4 regions of the Bradyrhizobium sp. CCBAU 53421 genome follow, and region 1 is predicted to be linked to each of the others. Evidence: predicted binding sites of a transcription regulator. Region 1 holds the regulator's gene; each other region holds the start of a gene.

Region 1 (5,396 bases):
GTTTCAAATAAAAAAGAGGGGATTGGCGTGGCAGACATGGCTGTTCAGAGCGATGTAATGGAAGCCGCCGGACCTTATGATCGCGCCAAGGCCCTCAGCGCTTTCAAGCTTGGTGATCTCACCTTCTATTGGATCACCCGCGTCTCGGCGATCTCGGTCCTGTTGATCCTCGGCGGCATCATCCTGTCGCTGATCGTTGGCGCCTGGCCGGCGATGAAGGAATACGGTTTTGCCTTCCTCTGGACGCAGCGCTGGGCGCCCTCGGCCGATCCGCCGGTGCTCGGTGCGCTCGGCCCGATCTACGGCACGCTGATCACCTCCGTCATCGCGATGCTGATCGCCATTCCGGTCGGCATCGGCATCGCCGTGTTCCTCACCGAGCTCTGCCCGCAAATGCTGCGCCGACCGATCGGCATCGCCATCGAGCTGCTCGCCGGCATCCCCTCGATCATCTACGGCATGTGGGGCTTCTTCGTGCTGGGCCCGTTCCTCGCCAACACGTTCCAGCCCTTCATGATCCGGCTGTTCGAGGGCGTCCCGGTGCTGGGCGCGGTATTCGCCGGCCCGCCGTCCTATCTCAGCTTGTTCAACGCCGCGCTGATCCTTGCCATCATGGTGCTGCCCTTCATCACGGCGATCTCGGTCGACGTGTTCAAAACCGTGCCGCCGGTCCTGAAGGAGGCCGCCTACGGCATGGGCTGCACCACCTGGGAAGTCGTTCGCAGCGTCGTGATCCCCTACACCCGGGTCGGCGTGATCGGCGGCATCATGCTGGCGCTCGGCCGCGCGCTCGGCGAGACCATGGCGGTGACCTTCATCATCGGCAACTCGTTCCGGATCTCGTCGTCGATCTTCGCGCCGGGCACCACGATCTCGGCGGCGATCGCCAGCGAATTCGCCGAGAGCGACGGCCTGCACCAGTCCGGCCTGATCCTGCTCGGCCTCCTGCTGTTCGTGCTGACCTTCTTCGTGCTCGCCGGCGCGCGGCTGATGCTGATGCGGCTCGAAAAGAAGGCGGGGAAGTAACGCCATGAACCCGATCTACAAATCCCGCCGCCGCAGCGACATCGTCATTCGCGCATTGTGCGTCGGTGCGGCGCTGTTCGGCGTCACCTGGCTGGCGCTGATCCTGATCACGCTGCTCTACAACGGCCTTGCCGGCCTCAGCGTGCAACTGTTCACCCAGAACACGCCGCCGCCCGGCTCGACCGATGGCGGCCTGCTCAACGCCATCGTCGGCTCGGTCATCATGACCGTGATCGGCGTCGGCATCGGCGCGCCGCTCGGCCTGTTCGCCGGCACTTACCTCGCCGAATACGGCAAGCACGACAAGCTCACCTCGGTGATCCGCTTCATCAACGACATCCTGCTCAGCGCGCCGTCGATCATCATCGGCCTGTTCATCTACGGCGCGGTGGTGGTGCCGATGCGCGGCTTCTCGGCGATCGCAGGCAGCCTCGCGCTCGCCGTGATCGTGATCCCGGTCGTGCTGCGCACCACCGAGGACATGCTGCTGCTGGTGCCCAATCCGCTGCGCGAGGCGGCCTCGGCGCTTGGCCTGCCGCGTTCGCTGGTGATCAAGCGGATCGCTTATCGTGCGGCCCGATCGGGTCTGATCACCGGCGTGCTGCTGGCGACCGCCCGCGTCGCCGGTGAAACCGCGCCGCTGCTGTTCACCGCGCTGTCGAACCAGTTCTTCAGCTGGGACTTGACCAAGACGATGGCCAACCTGCCGGTGACCATCAACAACTTCGTGCAGAGCCCCTACGCCTACTGGAAAGAGCTGGCGTGGAGCGGCGCATTGCTCATCACCTTCACCGTGCTCGCGTTGAATATCGGCGCGCGTATCCTTGGTGCCGAAAGGGCCGCAAAATGACCGAGCTTTCTGTCTCCACGACTGCCGCGGGCCACGTTCCCCAGGTTCCGCTTCCGGAAGCGCCGCCGAAAGTCACGGTGCGCAACCTCAACTTCTATTACGGCGAGCACCACGCGCTGAAGAACATCAACCTGACGCTCGGCACCAACCGCGTCACGGCGTTCATCGGCCCGTCGGGCTGCGGCAAGTCGACCCTGCTGCGCATCTTCAACCGGATGTATGATCTTTATCCGGGCCAGCGCGCGGTCGGCCAGCTGATGCTGGACCAGACCAACATTCTCGATCCCAAGCTGGACCTCAATCTGCTGCGCGCGCGGGTCGGCATGGTGTTCCAGAAGCCGACGCCGTTCCCGATGACGATCTACGAGAACATCGCCTTCGGCATCCGCCTCTACGAGAAGATCTCGAAGTCCGAGATGGACGACCGGGTCGAGAAGGCGCTGCGCGGCGGCGCGCTGTGGAACGAGGTCAAGGACAAGCTGAACGCCTCCGGCCTGTCGCTCTCCGGCGGCCAGCAGCAGCGCCTGTGCATTGCGCGCACCGTGGCGGTGCGTCCCGAGGTGATCCTGTTCGACGAGCCGTGCTCGGCGCTCGATCCGATCTCGACCGCCAAGGTCGAGGAGCTGATCCAGGAGCTCTCCGAGGACTACACGATCGCGATCGTCACCCACAACATGCAGCAGGCGGCGCGCGTCTCCGACAAGACCGCCTTCATGTATCTCGGCGAGCTGATCGAGTTCGACGACACCAACAAGATCTTCACCTCGCCGAGCGATCGACGCACCCAGGACTACATCACCGGCCGGTTCGGCTGAGGAGAGAGATGATGGCTTCTGAACATACCGCCAAGGCATTCGACAGCGACCTGCAGGAATTGACCCGCCTGGTCGCCGAGATGGGCGGGCTCGTCGAGCGGATGATCACCGAGTCGGTCGATGCGCTGATCCGGCGCGACGTCGCGCTCGGCAAGCGCGTGGTCGCGGCCGACATCGAAATCGACAATCTGCAGCGCGTCATCGAAGAGCGCGCGGTGCTGACGATCGCCCGCCGCCAGCCGATGGCTATCGACCTGCGCGAGATCGTCAGCGCGATGCGCGTCGCGACCGACCTCGAGCGGATCGGCGACCTCGCCAAGAACATGGGCAAGCGCGTCGCGGCGCTGGAGAGCGATTTCCAGCCGCTGAAGCTGATCCGCGGCCTCGAGCACATGACCGACCTCGTGCTGTCGCAGGTCAAGTCGGTGCTCGACGCCTATGCCGCGCACGATCTGCCGGCGGCGATGAACGTCTGGAAGGGCGACGAGGAGGTCGATGCGATCTGCACCTCGCTGTTCCGCGAGCTGCTGACCTACATGATGGAGGACCCGCGCAACATCTCGTTCTGCATCCATCTGATGTTCTGCGCCAAGAACATCGAGCGGATCGGCGATCACGCCACCAACATCGCCGAGACCGTGTTCTACATGATCGAGGGCCAGCAGATCACCGACAAGCGCCCGAAGGGCGACATGACCAACTTTGCCACCACGGTGCCGGGCAACTAGGTGTGCGATCCGCGACAAGCCGCTTGCGCGGAGATTATGCTGAAGGAAGTAGGCGTTTCGGTTTGCGTCAGGGCAACGGATCACCACAGAGAAAGAACTTAGACCGATGAGCGCACGCATTCTGGTAGTCGAAGACGAGGAAGCGCTGACGACGCTGTTGCGCTACAACCTCGATGCGGAAGGCTACGATGTCGAAACGGTGGGGCGCGGCGACGATGCCGATACCCGCCTGAAGGAGCGCGTTCCCGACCTCGTGGTGCTGGACTGGATGCTGCCGGGCCTGTCCGGCATCGAGCTGTGCCGCCGCCTGCGGGCACGGCCCGAGACCAAGCAGCTTCCGATCATCATGCTGACCGCGCGCGGCGAGGAGAGCGAGCGCGTGCGCGGGCTTGCCACCGGCGCCGACGACTACATCGTCAAGCCGTTCTCGGTGCCGGAATTGCTGGCGCGGGTGAAGGGCCTGCTGCGTCGCGCGAGCCCGGAGCGGCTAGCGACCGTCTTGACCTATGGCGACATCGAGCTCGATCGCGAGAAGCGCCGCGTGGCGCGCTCGGGCCGTCCGATCGATCTCGGGCCGACCGAGTATCGGCTGCTCGAATTCTTCCTCGAGCATCCCGGCCGCGTGTTCAGCCGCGAGCAGCTGCTCGACAGTGTCTGGGGCCGCGACATCTATATCGATGAGCGTACCGTCGACGTGCATATCGGCCGCCTGCGCAAGCTGCTCAATCCGGGCCGCGAGCAGGATCCGATCCGCACCGTGCGCGGCGCCGGCTACGCGCTCGACGACCGCTTCGCGAAGGCCGAGCCGCAGCCGTAAGGCTGTGCGGCAATCTCAAGCCGCACCGGTGTCGTCCCGGCGAAAGCCGGGATCCATAACCACGAATGGGTGTTGTTAGAAAGCCGTCTGGCCGCTTGCCGATTGCGTCGGCCGCGGCGTATGCGTCCCGGCCTTCGCCGGGACGACACCGGTGATGCAGCCGGGCTACGCGTCTCACAAAAAAATCCCCGCTTCCGCGGGGATTTGTTTTTGCAGTCCAGGCTGGTTTCCCGAGTGCTACTTGATTTGTGGCTTTGCCGACGGCCGGCGGCGATCGGCAGCGGGCTGGTAGGCGACGCGCGAGTGATGCGCGCAATAGGGCAGGCCGGCGAGCGCCTTGCCGCCGCAGAAGAAGAATTCCGGGCTCGAGGGATCGCCGACCGGCCAGTGGCAAGTGGCCTCGTTGAGCTCGAGCAGCGACAGCCGCTGGCTCATCGGCACCACGTTGTCGAAGGAGATCGGATCCGGCTCCATCTCGACCTCGAAGGCATGGGCGAGCGCGGTGTTGCCGCGCGAGACCGGGCGAGCCACCCGCATCATATGCTGGGCGGGGCGCGCCTTGCGCTGCCGCGGAGCAGCCGTGGAGGGGGCCTTGGCGCGGCCGGAGAGGCCGAGCCGATGCACTTTGCCGATCACGGCATTTCGCGTCACATTGCCAAGTTCCGCTGCGATCTGGCTGGCCGAGAGGCCAGACTCCCAGAGCTTCTTCAGCTGCTCGACGCGATCGTCGGACCAGGTCAATACAGTCATCGCATTCTTCCTTTCGCATGGCGCCGGCCAGTCATTGGAGCGGCGCTGCGAGCCAAATCTGGACAAATATCCCTGCGGCCAGAATCCCTTAGCCCTCGCCGGGCACGGTGTTGCGCCCGAACGTTTACGCGAGACACAAAGGCTACTTAGAGGGTCCAGTACTGCCGCACGAGATGTCGTACCCGACAGGCCAAACGCTACAATATGGCGTGACTCAGGCGCAAGAGTCCGCGGCCGTGCGTCCACATGTTCCCACACAGTTAAGCATTGCTGTGAGGCTTTTCCACCGCACCGGAATGCCCCGGATTGCGCCGGTTTCGCATTGCAGGAAGGGCGGTTCGTGACGATTGACACCGACTGACCGCAGCATAGAATGCCCGCCACGTGCCGCCCGCAAAGGCGGCCGTTTT
Region 2 (5,396 bases), 3.0 Mb from region 1:
CTCGGAACGGCTTAGCCGGCAGGGAATGCTCGCCAGCGAGACTGGCGATGGCGATGTCATCCAGGTGGTGTCGCGCGCGTTTGATGTGTTGCGGTGCTTCGAGGGGCACGAAGCCCGGCTCGGCAATCTCGAAATCTCGAACCGCTGCGGCCTGCCGCGATCGACGGTGTCGCGCTTGACGCACACGCTGACGCGGATGGGGCAACTCGTCTATCTGCCGCGCGATCAGAAATATCGCATCGGCCCAAGCGCGGTCGCGATGAGCACCTCGATGATGAAGGGGCTCCAGCTGCGCAATCTGATCCGGCTGCGTCTGCAGGATGTCGCGGACCAGTTGCCCGGCACGGTGGGCTTCGTGATCCCCGACCGCTTCCATCTGGTCTATCTGGAGTTCGCCCGCGCGGCGAACGCGCTCGGCCTGCATGAGGCGACCGGCAGCCGCATCTCGATGGCGACCACCGCCGCCGGCCATGCCTATACCGCGGCGCTCGATCCCGCGATCGGCGATGCGCTGATAGCCGAGATGGAAGGCGAACTGCCGGACAGTGCCAAGATGTTGACGCCGCGCATCGCGGCCAACCGCCGGCATCTGCAGGAGCACGGCTACGTCGTCGCCTGCGGCCTGTGGAGCCCGCACATCAACGGCGTCGCGGTGCCGCTATGGTCGCCGCAATATCAGACCTATGTGGTCACCACGATCGGCCTGCTCTCGGCGATGTATGACGAGCAGCGGCTGCACCGCGAGGTCGCGCCGCAGATGGTCGAACTCGCCGCCGCGCTCGGCAGCCTACTCGAAGGCGCCGACGGCGACATCTTCAGCAATCGGATCGAACGCAAATCGCTTCCGGTGACCACCCATAACAACAACAAAATCATCAAGACGGAGGCAATGAATGAACTGGAAGCCGGAACTCGACGACCTCGCCCGGCGCGAAGCGTTCGCGCGGGAGATGGGAGGCGTTGACAAGGTCAAGCGGCAACGCGACCAGGGCCGGCTCACGGTTCGTGAGCGTATCGACAAGCTCGTCGACCAGAACAGCTTCCATGAAGTCGGTGCCATCTCCGGCATCGCCGAATACGACGAGAGCAATGAACTCAAGCATCTGACGCCGGCGAACTGCGTGTTCGGCCGCGCCAGGGTTGACGGCCGAACCGTGGTGGTGGTCGGCGACGATTTCACCGTGCGCGGCGGCTCGGCGGATGCATCGATTTCCACCAAGCCGTTGATGGCGGAGGAGATGGCGCATGACTTCCGCCTGCCGATCATCCGGATGATCGAGGGCTCCGGCGGTGGCGGCTCGGTGAAGACGATCGAGACCCGGGGCGCGGCCAATCTGCCCGGCGGCGTCGGCGGCACGCGCTCGTACTGGTACACGCTTGCCAATCTGTCGTGCGTTCCGGTGGTCGGTCTTGGCCTCGGCTCGGTCGCTGGCCTTGGCGCCGCGCGGCTGGCGGCCACGCATTACTCGATCATGACCAAGAACTCCGCAATGTTCGTCGCCGGTCCGCCGGTGGTGAAGCGGCTCGGCCAGGATCTGACCAAGCAGGAGCTCGGCGGCGCCGATATCCAGACCCGCGCCGGCGCGATCGACCAGGCGGTCGAGACGGAAGAGGAGGCGTTCGACTACGCGCGGCGCTTCCTGTCCTACCTGCCGGCGTCGGTCTACGATCTGCCGCCGACCATTCCCTGTACCGACGATCCGGAACGCGCCGAGGAATCGCTGCTGAAGGCCGTGCCGCGCAATCGCAAGCAGGTCTACAAGATGCGGCCGATCATCGACGCGGTCGTCGACAAGGGCTCGTTCTTCGAGGTCGCCAGCAATTTCGGCCGGCCTGTGATCACCGGGCTGGCGCGGATCGAGGGCAGGGCGGTGCTGCTGCTCGCCAGCGATCCGTTCCACTATGGCGGCTCGTGGACCGCGGACGCCTGCCAGAAGGTGGTGCGCTGGGTCGATTTCGCCGAGACCTTCCATCTGCCGGTGGTCTATCTGATGGATTGCCCCGGCTTCATGATCGGGCTCGAGGCGGAGAAGACAGCGACCATCCGCCACGGCGTGCGCGCGATGGCCGCGGTCAACCAGAGCACGGTGCCCTGGTGTACCATCATCATCCGCAACGCCTTCGGCGTAGCCGGCGTGGTGCATCAGCCGGCCAACCGCTTCTCGATGCGCTATGCCTGGCCGTCGGCCTATTGGGGCTCGCTGCCGCTCGAAGGCGGCATCGAGGCCGCCTATCGCGCCGAGATCGACGCTGCCGCCGATCCCGCCGCCAAGCTGCGCGAGATCGAGGATCGTCTCAACAAGCTGCGCTCGCCGTTCCGCTCGGCCGAGAAGTTCTGGGTCGAGGAGGTGATCGACCCGCGCAAGACGCGCTCGCTGCTTTGCGAGTTCGCGCGTCTCGCCGAGCCGATCCGCACGGCCGGCCCGCCGAGCAACATGTCGACGCGGCCGTAAGGGCTCTCCCAATCGTCATTGCGAGGAGCGCAGCGACGACGCAATCCATATCTCCGCAAGCGGTGACATGGATTGCTTCGCTTCGCTCGCAATGACGACCTTATCTACTCCGCTTCGCGATGCACATCGTGGATCACGATGCCCATGCCGTTCTCGGGCATCTTGATCCATTCGCGCCGCTTCAGCGAGCGCTTGGTGTCCTCGTGTCCGCTCACCCAGTGTTCACGCATCGAGGTGCCGGAGAATTCGTGGTCCTTGGCGTCACCTTCATACGCCTTCTGCTGATAGATCAGCTGCAGCAGCGTGATGCCCGGCAGCTTGCTGTTCGATTTCTTGAGCTGGCGCTCCTCCTCCGACAGTTGGTCTTCGGGGATCTTCTCGAGCGCCTTGTGCAGGGCGCAGCGCAGGCCGTAGGTCTTGCGGTAGACGTCGGTGTTGTAGCGGGTGCGCGACGAATACATGATGTCCTTGTGGCGGGCCATCACGTCCTGGATGTCGCGCGGCAGTGCGCCGCGCGCCGAGAACAAATCGACCTGGAACACCAGCGAGTTCGCGTTGTCCTCCTGGTCGAGGAGATGCTGCAGCGGAGTGTTGGAGACGATGCCGCCGTCCCAGAAATGATCGGTGCCGACCTTCACCATCGGCAGCGCCGGCGGCAACGCGCCACTCGCCATGATGTGCTCGGGAATGATCTCGTCATGGGCATTGTCGAAATAGATGAAGTTGCCGGAGAGCACGTTCACCGCGCCGACCGCAAAGCGGATCTTCTTGGAATTGATGCGGTCGAAATCGACCAGCTCGAGCAGCGATTCACGTAAGGGGGTGGTGTCGTAGTAGCTGGTGGCGGTGCGCGCGCCGGCCGGGCTGAGCCACGGATTGCTCTGGTGCGGGGTGAAAAAGCCGGGCTGGCCCAGCGTCGTCGTCATCCACGAGCTGGTGAAATTGCGCGCCTTCCGGAAGATGTCGCCATCCGGCGTGTAGTGCCAGATCTTGCGGCTGGTGATGCGATCCCAGAACGTGTGCAGCCGCTCCAGCCTTCTCTCGGGCGGATTGCCGGCGATGATCGCCGAGTTGATCGCGCCGATCGAGACGCCGCAGACCCAGTCCGGCTCGATGTTGGATTCGTGCAGCGCCTGATAGACGCCGGCCTGATAGGCGCCGAGCGCGCCGCCGCCCTGCAGAACCAGGGCCACGCGATCGCATCCTTCGGGACGCCAGCCGGGCGTCGCGTGCTCGATATCGTCGGGATGAGGGGTACGCGCGTCCATATCAGACACTCCAAAATGCGCGGCGAGAATTCAGTCCGCCGATGACGCCGTGATGACAACTGCGGTGCCCGTGCATGGCGGTGCGGCATGGCTGCCTGCATGGTTAGCATTGACCTCCACCGCAAGCCGTGGGTCATGCACCTGACTGAAATCCCTCATCTCGCTGTCAATCTCGGCCGTTAGCTTCCGCGCAAACTTTGCAAACAGGGGGTTATTGCGATGCGCAGGGAAGACCTGTTCAAGCTTCCGTCGATGCCGGCTGCCGGTCCGAGCTATCCCGCCGGTCCGTACCGCTTCATTGATCGCGAATTCCTCGTCATCACCTATGAGACCGAGCCGGAGCTGATCCGTGCCGCCCTGCCTGAGCCGCTGGAGCCGATCGAGCAGGCGATCGTGCACTACGAATGGATCAAGATGCCCGACAGCTCAGGCTTCGGCAGCTACACCGAGTCCGGTCTCGTGATCCCGGCGCGGCTGCATGGCGAGGAGGTCAACTTCGTCTGCCAGATGTATCTCGACGATGATCCGCCGATCGCGGCCGGCCGCGAGATCTGGGGCTTTCCGAAGAAGTACGCCCATCCCAAGCTCGAGATCGTCAAGGACACGCTGACCGGCACGCTGGAATATGCCGGGCAGCTCGTCGCGATGGGCACGATGGGCTACAAGCACGAGAGCATGGCGGGCAATGGCGACGTCACTCGTGCCACGCTGTCGAAGACGCAGATCAATCTGAAGATGATCCCCGGCGTCGACGGGCATCTCGAAATCTGCCAGCTGGTTGCGATCAACCTGACCGACATCGTCGTCAAGGGGTCGTGGATCGGGCCCGGCCGGCTGCATCTCGTGCCGCACGTCAATGCACCGGTCGCGGACTTCCCGGTCAAGCGCGTCGTCGGCGCGCATCACTTCCTCGCCGACCTGACGCTGCCGTTCGGCCGCGTCGTGCACGACTACAACAAGGTCGAGCACGCCGAGCCGACCGGCCTCGCCGCGGAGTAGCGCGCAGCGGCGCGCCATCAGGCCGCGGCCGGCTTCGCCTCCGGCACGGCCTTGGGCTGCGGCCGCGAGATCGCCAGCGCACTGAGCGCGGCGATCACGCAAAGCGCGCCCGCGATGAAGAAGGCCGGCAGATAGCTCGCGTAAAGCGTGCGTGACACCCCGGCGCCAAACGCCGCGGCGCCGGCGCCGAGCTGATGGCCGGCGAAGATCCAGCCGAACACCAGATTGGCGCGCTCGGCGCCGAAGCGCTGCGCGGTGAGGCGCACCGTCGGTGGCACGGTCGCGATCCAGTCGAGCCCGTAGAACATCGCAAACAGCGACAGCCCGTAGAAGGTGAAGTCGGAGTATGGCAAGTACAGCAGCGACAGCCCGCGCAGGCCGTAATACCAGAACAGCAGCTTGCGATTGTCGAAGCGGTCCGACAGCCAGCCCGAGATGATGGTGCCGAAGAAATCGAAGATGCCCATCGCGGCGAGCAGGCTCGCGGCCTGCACCTGTGGGATGCCGTAGTCGAGACACATCGGGATCAGGTGGACCTGGACGAGGCCGTTGGTCGAGGCGCCGCAGACGAAGAAGGTCGCAAACAGGATCCAGAACACCGACGATTTGGAGGAGTCGCGCAGCGTGCCGAGCGCGGCGGCCATGATCGGCGCATTGGCCGGCGGCGGCGCGGGCA
Region 3 (5,396 bases), 4.1 Mb from region 1:
GGCCGAGTTGCGCCATGCCGGACAGCGGGGCGACCGGCGGACGCCTGAGCTGCACCGGGTTCGGATTGGTCCCCGGAAGCCCTTTCGTCGCCGGAAGTCCTTGGGTCTCCACTGCCGCAACGGCGCCGGCCATGCAGAGCAGGCCGGCACCGAGAAGCCACAAGATGCGGCCGTTCATATGACGTCCAGTGATCCGAGAGCCTTAGTGATGGTGATGATCGTCAGAGCTGACGACAACCGTGCCGGCGGTCGGATCGAGGAACAGCTTGTTCGCCTGATCGTCGCGGTCGTGATCATGGCCATGGTCGAAGTCGAACATGTCCGTGATCGATTCGACGCTGTCGTCGAACGAGCCGCCGCCGAGACGCTGGCCGTGCAGCCAATTGTCTTCGATGAAGCGCACGACGGACGCCTGCGAGATGCGCGTGTGGCTGACGAAGTTCTTCTTGGCGAAAGGCGAGATCACGATGAACGGCGTCCGCGTGCCGGGACCGCAGCGGCCGTTCACGGGCTGGCCGTTGAGGCCCTTCGGCTGCGTCTGCTTGCCGATGCCGCGGCCGCACTGGCCGGGACCGTTGACCTGGTCGGCGGTCGGATCATACGAGGCGCTGATCGGCGCAGTGTACTGGTGGTCGTACCAGCCGTCGGAGTCGTCATAGGTGATGATGACCGCGGTCTCGCCCCACTCCTTCTGCTTCTGCAGGAAGTTGATCAGCTCGACATTGCCGGCCTGCTCGTCGAGCGGATCGGAGTTGCCGGGATGACCGTCCTGATAGGCCGGCATCTTGATGTAGGAGACGGCCGGGAGGTTGCCGGCCTTAACCGAAGCATAGAAGTCCTCGAGATCGTAGGCGTGATTGGCCGGATCGAGCGTCTTGCTGCCGGGCACGTAGGTGTGGCCGATCGCATTGACCGAGATCGGTCGCGCATGGGTCGGGTTGGCGGTCGACTTGTAGTACTGGAACCAGGCGTGGTGCGGGATGTAGTCCACGATGGTGCCGTTGACGTTGCTCGAGAACGTGCTGCGGCCGCAATTGGTGGTGCCGTTGCTGTTCTTGAGCGTCAGGTCGAAGCCGCCCATGAAGCTGCCCCAGCTGATCCGCTCGTCATTGAGCAGGTCGCCGATGTTCTTGCTGGTCATCAGGACCTGGCTGGTCGTGCTCGAGCAGGAGTCGTAAGCCGGGTCGGTATCGCCGATCAGCGTCAGGCCGCCCTGCCCGTCGGCGATCGACGACGACGTGCCGACGATGTTCTGCGCACCGTTGGTCTGGCCGGACACCACTTCGAGCGCGCCGGGCGTCGACGGACCGAAGGTGTCGGTCCAGTTGTTGTCGCTCATCGCGAAGTTCTGCGCGTAATTCCAGAACGCGGTGACGGTGTTGCCGTCGAAATAACCCATCACCTGCCCGTTGGTGCCGAACGCGCCGACGCCGCCTGCGGTGCCGCGACCGGTGAACTCCGGAAACAGGTCTTCCTTGCCGTTGTCGACAGCCTGCTGCTCGGGCGTATAGGCGTGATTCTGCGAGCGCGTGTTGGCCTGCGTGCGGTCGAGCCGGAACGGATTGGTCGCGCCCGTACCGTTGGCCGCATTGAGGTTCGGGTTGTTGGTCAGCAGATTGGCGCTGACAAGGTTGTTGACCTTCGGCGTATGCGGCTTCGCAATGAACGGAATCGAGCCGGTCGGATTGGCCGCGTTCGGGTACGTTGCGAAATAATGATCGAACGAGCGGTTCTCGTTGAAGATGACGACGAGATGCTTGATTGGAGTTGCCGTCTGAATGTCGTGCGGATGACGATGATCGCGGTCATGGTCATCTTGCGCAGCCGGAGCGCTGCTCGCGATCGCTGCCGCGATCAGACAGAATCCGACCGTTGAAAGGAATTTCGCCTTCACTGCTTGCCCCATTTTTTAAGGATTTATGACGTCGATATGCGACACATTAGCCAGCGCGCGTAACAGCTCTGTGTCGGTTTTGCGATTGACGCATCATCGCAACGTGATCGTCGCGCGTTCGATTTTACGCGGCGGTTGCGGCGTGAGCGAACGGATGTTGAATCGATGTCATCGAATCGATCGCGATCTCAATGACGCCGGCACGGGCGTCATGACGAGACCTGCTCTCGCGCGTATCGCATCTTCATGTACGCACGATGCGCGACGATACCCGTAGTCGCGCAGTTCAATGCGACCTATTCGGCCGAAGCCACCTAGTCCTTCATCCCCGTGATCGAGGCACTCACCGCGCGCGGATCGCGCTGCGGCCAGCGGCCGCTTTCGACCTGCGACAGGAAATCGCCGACGATGCGGTTGTATTCGTCGGGCTCCTCGATGTTGATGGCGTGGCCGCAGTTCGGCATCACCGCGAGCGCGGCCGACGGAATGCTCTGCTTCATCAGAATGCCCGGCAGCAGGCACGGCCAATCCTCGTCACCGGTGATGATCAAGGTCGGGACCGTGATGCGCTTCATCTCGTCGACCAGCGTGTAGAGCGAGGGGCGCTCCTTCTGCACGCCCTGCTGGGTGTTCGCCGATCCCACCGCCGAGTGCTCGGCCAGCATGGATTTGAACTCGGCGTGGCCGCGCGGGTCCTTGTTCTCATACTGCACGCGCGTCGGGCCATAGGCGTAGCGCTCGGCGAACGCCGGCATGCCTTCCTTGCGGATCATGCCCGCGATCACGTCGGCCTCGGCACGAAACGTCTCGCGCTTGTCGAGCTCGGCGCCATAGCCGCAGCCGCCGATGCACAGCGACAGCGCCCGATCAGGGTGACGCAATCCGAAATGCAAGGTCGCAAAGCCGCCCATCGAGAGGCCGACTACATGCGCCTTCGGCACGCCGATGTGATCGAGCACGGCCAGGATGTCGTCGGCGGCGCGCGCCTGCGAATAGGACACGACCTGCTCGGGCACGTCGGACGGCGGAAAGCCGCGCGCATTGTAGGCGATGGTACGGAAGCGCTTGCCGAAATGCCGCATCTGCGGCTCGTAGCTGCGCAGGTCGCCGGCGAATTCATGGACCAGGATCAACGGATGGCCGGATCCGGTCTCTTCGAAATAGAGCCGCACGCCGTCATCTGTTGTCGCGTAGGGCATGGTGGTCTCCTGCCTTCTGGTTCGCGGGTTACTTCCTTCGTATCACGGAATGGTTGCGGCAGACGGCGGCTTGGCGCGCGGCAGATATGTGCCGTGCTCCTTGCTGCCGACAAGAGTACCGTCGTCGACGACCACCTTGCCGCGCACCATGGTCATCACCGGCCAGCCCGTGACCTCGAGTCCTTCATAGGGCGTGTAGTCCGAGCCGTCGTGGATCAGCTCGTGGCGGATCGTCACCTTGCGCTTGGGGTCCCACAGCGCGATGTCGGCATCGGAGCCGACGGCGATCGTTCCCTTGCGCGGATAGAGGCCGTAGATCTTGGCGTGATTGGTGGCGCTGAAGGCGACGAAGCTGTTGAGGTCGATGCGGCCCTTCACCACGCCCTCGGAGAACAGGATCGGCAGCCGCGTCGCCACGCCGGGGATGCCGTTCGGCACCCAGCGGAAGCTGGTGCGCCCCTTGGGCGCGAGCTTGCCTTGCGGGTCGTCGTAGCGGAACGGGCAATGGTCCGACGAGAACACCGAGAACACTTTCTGCTGCAGGCCTTCCCAGCACGCCTGCTGGCTCGCGACATCGCGCGGCGGCGGCGAGCAGACGTACTTTGCGCCCTCCATGTTGAGCTGATCGAGGTCCTTCTCGGTCAGGACAAGGTATTGCGGACAGGTCTCGCCCATCACCCTGAGGCCCCGCTGCTGCGCGCGCCGGATCTCCTCCATCGCCCCGCGGTTCGAGACATGCACGATCATGATCGGCACGTCGACGAGTTCGGACAGCGAGATCGCGCGATGGGTGGCCTCGCGCTCGACCGGGATCGGCCGCGAGGTCGCGTGGAAGCGCGGCGCGGTGTTGCCGGCGCGTTCAAGCCGATCGGTCAGGAAGCGGATCGCGTCGAAATTCTCCGCGTGCACCATCAGCATCGCGCCGGTCTCGCGTGCCACCGACATGGTCTCGAGCAGCTCGCGATCCGACAGCGCCAGCCCCTCATAGGTCATGAAGACCTTGAGCGAGGTGTAGCCGTCCTCGACCAGCGCCGGGAGCTCCTGGCCCAACACGTGCTCGGTCGGATCGGTGACGATGAGATGGAAGGCGACGTCGACATGGCATTCGCCTTCGGCCAGCGAATGATAGTGCTTCAGCGCCTCGCGCAGCGTCTGCCCCTTCTCCTGCAGGCAGAACGGCAGCACGGTGGTGTTGCCGCCGAACGCCGCCGAGCGGGTGCCGCTGGCAAAGCCGTCGGCCATCATGATGCCGTCGCCCGACGGCTGGGCGAAATGGACATGGCTGTCGATGCCGCCGGGCAGCACCAGCCGGCCGGTGGCGTCGATGATCTCGGCCGCATCGCCGAGATCATGACCGAGCGCCGTGATCTTGCCGTCGCGGATGCCGACGTCGCAGGCAAAGGTGTCGGCAGCTGTGACCACGGTGCCGCCGCGGATGATGGTGTCGAAGGACATCAGTTTGTCCCCTCTTTCGATGAGCGATGTTCGATAATGGCGGCAAGCGGCCCGGCGAGCCCGATCGTCGGTTTCGGATCGGGCCGCCGGAAGGTACCGGCGACCGCCTTGCGCGGCTTGAGCACGGCAAGCGTCTCCGCCTGACGCACGGCGGCAGCAACCGGATCGACCACGGGCACCGGAATGCGGTCGCGGACCTTTGCGGCAAGCCCGGCGAGCGGCGCGCCGGACAGGATGACAACGTCGGCGCCGTCCTGCGCGACCGCCTGGTTGGCGAGCGCGACCAAGAGCTCTTCCTTCTCGGCCTGCACGTCGGAGATCGACTGGAAGCTGCCGTCGAGCGTGCGGATGCCGGCGCAGCGCGCGGCGAGCCCGTGCATGGCGACGCATTCCTCGTACCAGGGCGCCAGCGCCCCGGCGAAGGTCACGATGGAGAATCGCCGGCCGAGCATGCAGGCGGTGAGCATCGCGGCCTCGGCCAATCCCACCACGGGAAACGCAAACAGCTCCCGCGCACCGAACAGGCCGGGATCGCCGAACGCGGCGATGATGGCGGCGTCGATGCCGGGGCCAGCCTCGGCCAGCATCTCCAGCGCGATCGCACCGCCGATCTGCGCCTCGGCACGGGTCGCAATATAAGGCACGCCGCGCGTCGCGGTGGCAGGCACGAGCTCGGTGCCGGCTGATGCCACCTTGCTGCCGGCGGCGTGGAGCAGGTCGGTAACCGCCGCTGTCGTGTTGGGATTGAGCAGCAGGATCTTCATGACACAGCGTTCCTCGTCTTGCGGCCACGCGGCCTTGCGGGAACGTCCGGCGCCGCAGCTTCATCCCCCTTGCCATCCAGCGTC
Region 4 (5,396 bases), 3.1 Mb from region 1:
GAACGACAAGACCCGCGCCTTCTCCAAGCGCTTCTCGGAGAAGTTGAAGAGCGGCGCTCCCCCGACCATGGTGCAGGCCGGCGTCTATGCGGGCCTGCTGCATTACTTCAAGGCGCTGGAAGCGCTCGGCGGCAATCCGCATGACGGCGCCAAGGTGATCGCGAAGATGAAGACGATCCCGACCGACGATCCGCTGTTCGGCAAGGGCGAGGTCGAGGCCAACGGCCGCGTCACCCACGACGCCTATCTGTTCGAGGTGAAGAAGCCCTCGGAGTCCAAGGGGCCGTGGGACTTCTACAAGCTGGTCGGCACCGTGCCGGGCAACCAGGCCTTCACGCCGCTCGACAAGAGCACCTGCGCGCTTCTGAAGAAGTGACGATCATGCCCGCCGGCCATGCGCGTGGCCGGCGGGCTTCATCTATCTAGTGAAAGCTCATTCGATGCAGGCTCTCTACGCACAGCTTCTGGTGGGACTGATCAACGGCTCGTTCTACGCGCTGCTCAGTCTGGGGCTCGCCGTCATCTTCGGCATGCTCAACATCATCAATTTCGCGCACGGCGCGCTCTACATGATGGGCGCCTTCGTGGCGTATTTCCTGCTCAACCTGGGCGGCATCAACTATTGGTGGGCGCTGATCATCGCGCCCGTCGTGGTCGGCATCTTCGGCATGATCCTCGAGCGGACCATGCTGCAATGGCTCGCCGGGCTCGACCATCTCTACGGGCTGCTCTTGACCTTCGGCATCGCGCTGATCGTGCAGGGCGTGTTCCAGAACTATTTCGGCTCCTCCGGCCTGCCTTACTCGATCCCGGATCAGCTCAAGGGCGGCGTCAATCTCGGCTTCATGTTCTTACCGGTCTATCGCGGCTGGGTCGTCGTGTTCTCGCTGGTGGTGTGCCTTGCGACCTGGTTCCTGATCGAGAAGACGCAGCTCGGCGCCTACTTGCGCGCCGCGACCGAGAACCCGACGCTGGTGCGGGCCTTCGGCATCAACGTACCGCGCATGATCACGCTGACCTACGGGCTCGGCGTCGGTTTGGCCGCGCTCGCCGGCGTGCTGTCGGCGCCGATCAACCAGGTCCGCCCGCTGATGGGCGCCGACCTCATCATCGTGGTGTTCGCGGTGGTCGTGATCGGCGGCATGGGCTCGATCATGGGCTCGATCATCACCGGCTTCGCGCTCGGCGTGATCGAGGGACTGACCAAGTATTTTTATCCCGAAGCCTCCAACACCGTGGTGTTTGTCCTGATGGTGGTGGTGTTGCTGGTGAAGCCAACGGGACTGACGGGACGGGCGGCCTGATATGTCAGCATTGACCGACGATACACTTCCGATCACGCCGCGCGCGATGCGCGACGAGATGATCGTATTCGCCGCGATGGCGCTGCTGCTGGCAGTGGTGCCGTTCACGGGGATCTATCCCTTCTTCGTGATGCAGGCGCTGTGCTTTGCGCTGCTTGCCTGCGCCTTCAACCTCCTGATCGGTTATGGCGGCCTGCTGTCGTTCGGCCACGCCATGTTCCTCGGCACCGCCGGCTACGTCTCGGCGCATGCGCTGAAGGTGTGGGGGCTGCCGCCGGAGCTCGGCATCGTGGTCGGCACCGCCGCGGCGGCCTTGCTCGGCCTCGTCACCGGCTACATCTCGATCAAGCGGCAGGGCATCTACTTCTCGATGATCACGCTGGCGCTGTCGCAGCTGCTCTACTTCCTCTATCTGCAGGCGCCGTTCACCCATGGCGAAGACGGCATCCAGGGCATTCCGCAGGGCCATCTGTTCGGGATCTTCGACCTGTCGAAGCCGCTGGTGCTCTACTACGTCGTGCTGGTCGGCTTCCTCGGCGGCTTCCTCTTGATCTACCGCACCATCAACTCGCCGTTCGGCGAGGTGCTGAAGTCGATCCGCGAGAACGAGCCGCGCGCGATCTCGCTCGGCTACAAGACCGACCAGTACAAGCTGCTGGCCTTCATCCTGTCGGGCACGCTGGCGGGTTTTGCCGGCTCGCTGAAGGTGTTCGTGGCACAGAATGCCTCGCTCACCGACGTGCACTGGTCGATGTCCGGTGAAATCGTGCTGATGACGCTGGTTGGCGGCCTCGGCACCATCTTCGGACCGGTGGTCGGCGCGTTCGTGATCATCGCCATGCAGCAATATCTCGCCGGTTTCGGACAGTGGGTGACGGTGATCCAGGGCGTGATCTTCGTGTCCTGCGTGCTGCTGTTCCGCCGCGGCCTGGTTGGTGAGCTGGCCCACCTGCTGCGGCGATCGCTGTAGGGCAGGGCGGGCGCAAGCGCGTGCCCCGCGAATTTCGGCCGACATAGCGGTGGACGACCGCCCGTTCGGGCGGTCGTTTCAGGTTTTTTCCCCGCCAGATGCTCTATGACAGTTCTGTGACAGTCGCTAAAAGGGCTGTCCCGGAATGATGGAACTGAGACATGCTGCGCTGGTTTCGCGCCTTTCTGCCCAAGGAAGAGCGATTTTTCGACCTGTTCGCCCGCCACGCCCAGACCTCGGTGCAGTGCGCGAAGGCTTTGCAGGACATGCTGAGGGGCGGGGAGGAGACCCCGGTCTTCTGCCAGCGCGTCAACCAGTTCGAGAACGACGCCGATAGCGTCACCCGCGAGGTCCTGACCGCGGTTCGCCGCACCTTCATCACCCCGTTCGACCGCAGCGACATCAAGAACCTGATCACCGCGATGGACGACGCGGTCGACCAGATGCAGGCGACCGCAAAGGCGGTGATGCTGTTCGAGGTGCGCGAGTTCGAGCCGCCGATGCGCGAGATGGGCACCCTGATCGTCGAATGCGCCAATCTGGTCGGCCGCGCGCTGCCGCTTTTGCAGTCGATCGGCCACAACGTCTCGATGTTGACCCAGATCACCGAGGAATTGACCAAGCTCGAGGGCCGGGTCGACGATCTCCAGGACATCGGGCTCAAGGAATTGTTCCTGAAGCACCGCGACGCCAACACGATGGACTTCATCGTCGGCGCGGAGATCTACGATCACCTCGAGAAGGTGGCCGACCGCTTCGACGACGTCGCCAACGAGATCAACTCCATCGTCATCGAGCAAGTGTAAGGCGGGGCGATCAAGTGGACGCCACGCTGGGTCTTCCGGTCCTGACCATCCTGATCGCGGTCGCGCTGCTGTTCGACTTCCTGAACGGCCTGCACGATGCCGCGAACTCGATTGCGACCATCGTCTCGACCCGGGTGCTGCGGCCGCAATATGCGGTGTTCTGGGCGGCGTTCTTCAACTTCGTCGCCTTCGCGGTGTTCGGCCTGCACGTCGCCAACACCATCGGCACCGGGATCATCGATCCGTCGGTGGTGGACGCGACCGTGATCTTCGCTGCGCTGGTCGGCGCGATCGTATGGAACGTGATCACCTGGGCACTCGGCATTCCCTCGTCGAGCTCGCACGCGTTGATCGGCGGCCTGGTCGGCGCCGGTATGGCCAAGGCGGGTATTTCGGCTGCGGTGTGGAGCGGGCTCACCAAGACCTTGCTCGCGATCGTGCTGTCGCCGCTGGTCGGCTTCCTGCTGGCGCTGGTGCTGGTTGCGATCGTGTCCTGGCTCTCGGTGCGCTCGACGCCGTTCGCGGTCGATCGCGCCTTCCGTATCCTGCAATTCGCTTCGGCCTCGCTCTATTCGCTCGGCCATGGCGGCAACGACGCGCAGAAGACCATGGGCATCATCGCCGTGCTGCTCTACTCGCAGGGCCATCTCGGCGACACCTTCGAGATTCCGTTCTGGGTGGTGCTGGCCTGCCAGAGCGCGATGGCGCTGGGCACCCTGATGGGCGGCTGGCGGATCGTCCGCACCATGGGGCTGCGGATCACCAAGCTGACGCCGATGCAGGGTTTCTGCGCCGAGACCGGCGGCGCGGCGACGCTGTTCATCGCGACCTATCTCGGGGTTCCGGTCTCGACCACGCACACCATCACCGGCGCCATCGTCGGTGTCGGCGCGGCACGGCGGCTGTCCGCGGTGCGCTGGAACGTGGCGAGCTCGATCGTCTACGCCTGGGTGATCACGATCCCGGCGTCGGCCGCGGTCGCAGCCGCGACCTATTGGGCGGTGCAGGTTCTCAAATAGCTACCCAACCAACTTCAGCCCGACGATGCCGGACACGATCAGCCCGATGCTAGCGAGCCGCATCGCGGTCGCGGGCTCGCCGAGCAGGATGATGCCGAGTGCTGCGGTGCCGACCGCTCCGATCCCGGTCCAGACCGCATAGGCGGTTCCAATCGGCAGCGTCTTCAGCGCGATGCCGAGCAGGATCACGCTGCCGGCCATCGCCGCCAGCGTCAGCACCGACGGCACCAGCCGCGAAAAACCCTCGGTATATTTCAGCCCGATCGCCCAGCCGATCTCGAGCAGGCCTGCGGTGAACAGAATGGCCCAAGCCATAACGAACCCTCCAATTGGGCAGGGTCGTCCCCGCGGATGGTATGGTGAGGAGAAGGTCGTCCTTCCCGTGCCTATATGTGGGCGGTGCGGCCATTCCGCATTGCGACAAAACGCCCTTGATTGCGCCCGTTTTCCCTGCCAAACGCTGCCCCGCCATGTCCGATACCGCTGTTTCAACCGAATCGCCGTCCCGTTCGCCGCTCTCCGAGGAAGTGGCGCGCCGGCGCACCTTTGCGATCATCTCGCACCCTGACGCCGGCAAGACCACGCTGACGGAAAAGCTGCTGCTGTTCGGCGGCGCCATCAACCTCGCAGGCCAGGTCAAGGCCAAGGGCGAGCGGCGCAACACGCGCTCGGACTGGATGAAGATCGAGCGCGAGCGCGGCATCTCGGTCGTCACCTCGGTGATGACCTTCGAGTTCAACGACCTCGTGTTCAACCTGCTGGATACGCCGGGCCACGAGGACTTTTCGGAAGATACCTATCGCACGCTGACCGCGGTCGATTCCGCGGTCATGGTGATCGACGCCGCCAAGGGTATCGAGGCGCGCACCCGCAAACTGTTCGAGGTGTGCCGGTTGCGCGACATCCCGATCATCACCTTCATCAACAAGATGGACCGCGAGAGCCGCGACACGTTCGAGCTTCTCGACGAGATCGAGAAGACGCTGGCGCTCGATACCACGCCGATGACCTGGCCGGTCGGCCGCGGCCGCGACTTCCTCGGCACCTATGACGTCGTCAATGGCGGGGTGCGGCTGCTCGAGGGCGGCGGCGCCAAGACCGGCGCCACCGAGCAGATCGACATCGCCGATCTCGGCAAGCGCAATCCGAATCTCGACGTCGCCGAGGTCAAGGACGAGCTCGCGCTGGCCTCGGAGGCTTGCAAGCCGTTCGAGCTCGCGGCGTTCCGCGAGGGCCATCTGACGCCGGTCTATTTCGGCAGCGCGCTGCGCAATTTCGGCGTCGGCGATTTGCTCGA

The links. The regulator PhoB, encoded in region 1, activates phosphate uptake and scavenging genes when phosphate is short. The targets are predictions, from matches to a motif close to TGTCATNNANCTGTCAT.
Region 2: a site for PhoB is predicted at 3,763-3,779, ahead of XH92_RS27320 (acetoacetate decarboxylase). Genes of this name have one in related genera too.
Region 3: a site for PhoB is predicted at 1,909-1,925, ahead of XH92_RS21620 (phospholipase C). Genes of this name have one in related genera too.
Region 4: a site for PhoB is predicted at 2,380-2,396, ahead of XH92_RS26690 (DUF47 domain-containing protein). Genes of this name have one in related genera too.

Annotation. Positions count from the first base shown of each region.
Region 1 covers NZ_CP030047.1:8,653,321-8,658,716, reverse strand. The annotation lists gene pstC (phosphate ABC transporter permease subunit PstC) at 37-1,026, shown strand; gene pstA (phosphate ABC transporter permease PstA) at 1,031-1,876, shown strand; gene pstB (phosphate ABC transporter ATP-binding protein PstB) at 1,873-2,691, shown strand; gene phoU (phosphate signaling complex protein PhoU) at 2,703-3,419, shown strand; gene phoB (phosphate regulon transcriptional regulator PhoB) at 3,526-4,236, shown strand; gene XH92_RS40075 (GcrA family cell cycle regulator) at 4,474-4,986, opposite strand.
Region 2 covers NZ_CP030047.1:5,699,150-5,704,545, reverse strand. The annotation lists gene XH92_RS27335 (IclR family transcriptional regulator) at 1-964, shown strand, start outside; gene XH92_RS27330 (acyl-CoA carboxylase subunit beta) at 894-2,453, shown strand; gene XH92_RS27325 (patatin-like phospholipase family protein) at 2,558-3,721, opposite strand; gene XH92_RS27320 (acetoacetate decarboxylase) at 3,941-4,720, shown strand; gene XH92_RS27315 (MFS transporter) at 4,738-5,396, opposite strand, start outside.
Region 3 covers NZ_CP030047.1:4,539,655-4,545,050, reverse strand. The annotation lists gene XH92_RS21625 (cytochrome-c peroxidase) at 1-178, opposite strand, end outside; gene XH92_RS21620 (phospholipase C) at 203-1,894, opposite strand; gene XH92_RS21615 (alpha/beta fold hydrolase) at 2,209-3,093, opposite strand; gene hydA (dihydropyrimidinase) at 3,136-4,548, opposite strand; gene XH92_RS21605 (aspartate/glutamate racemase family protein) at 4,548-5,312, opposite strand; gene XH92_RS21600 (GntR family transcriptional regulator) at 5,309-5,396, opposite strand, start outside.
Region 4 covers NZ_CP030047.1:5,567,116-5,572,511, reverse strand. The annotation lists gene XH92_RS26705 (ABC transporter substrate-binding protein) at 1-376, shown strand, start outside; gene XH92_RS26700 (branched-chain amino acid ABC transporter permease) at 441-1,304, shown strand; gene XH92_RS26695 (branched-chain amino acid ABC transporter permease) at 1,306-2,274, shown strand; gene XH92_RS26690 (DUF47 domain-containing protein) at 2,436-3,080, shown strand; gene XH92_RS26685 (inorganic phosphate transporter) at 3,095-4,099, shown strand; gene sugE (quaternary ammonium compound efflux SMR transporter SugE) at 4,100-4,414, opposite strand; gene XH92_RS26675 (peptide chain release factor 3) at 4,570-5,396, shown strand, end outside.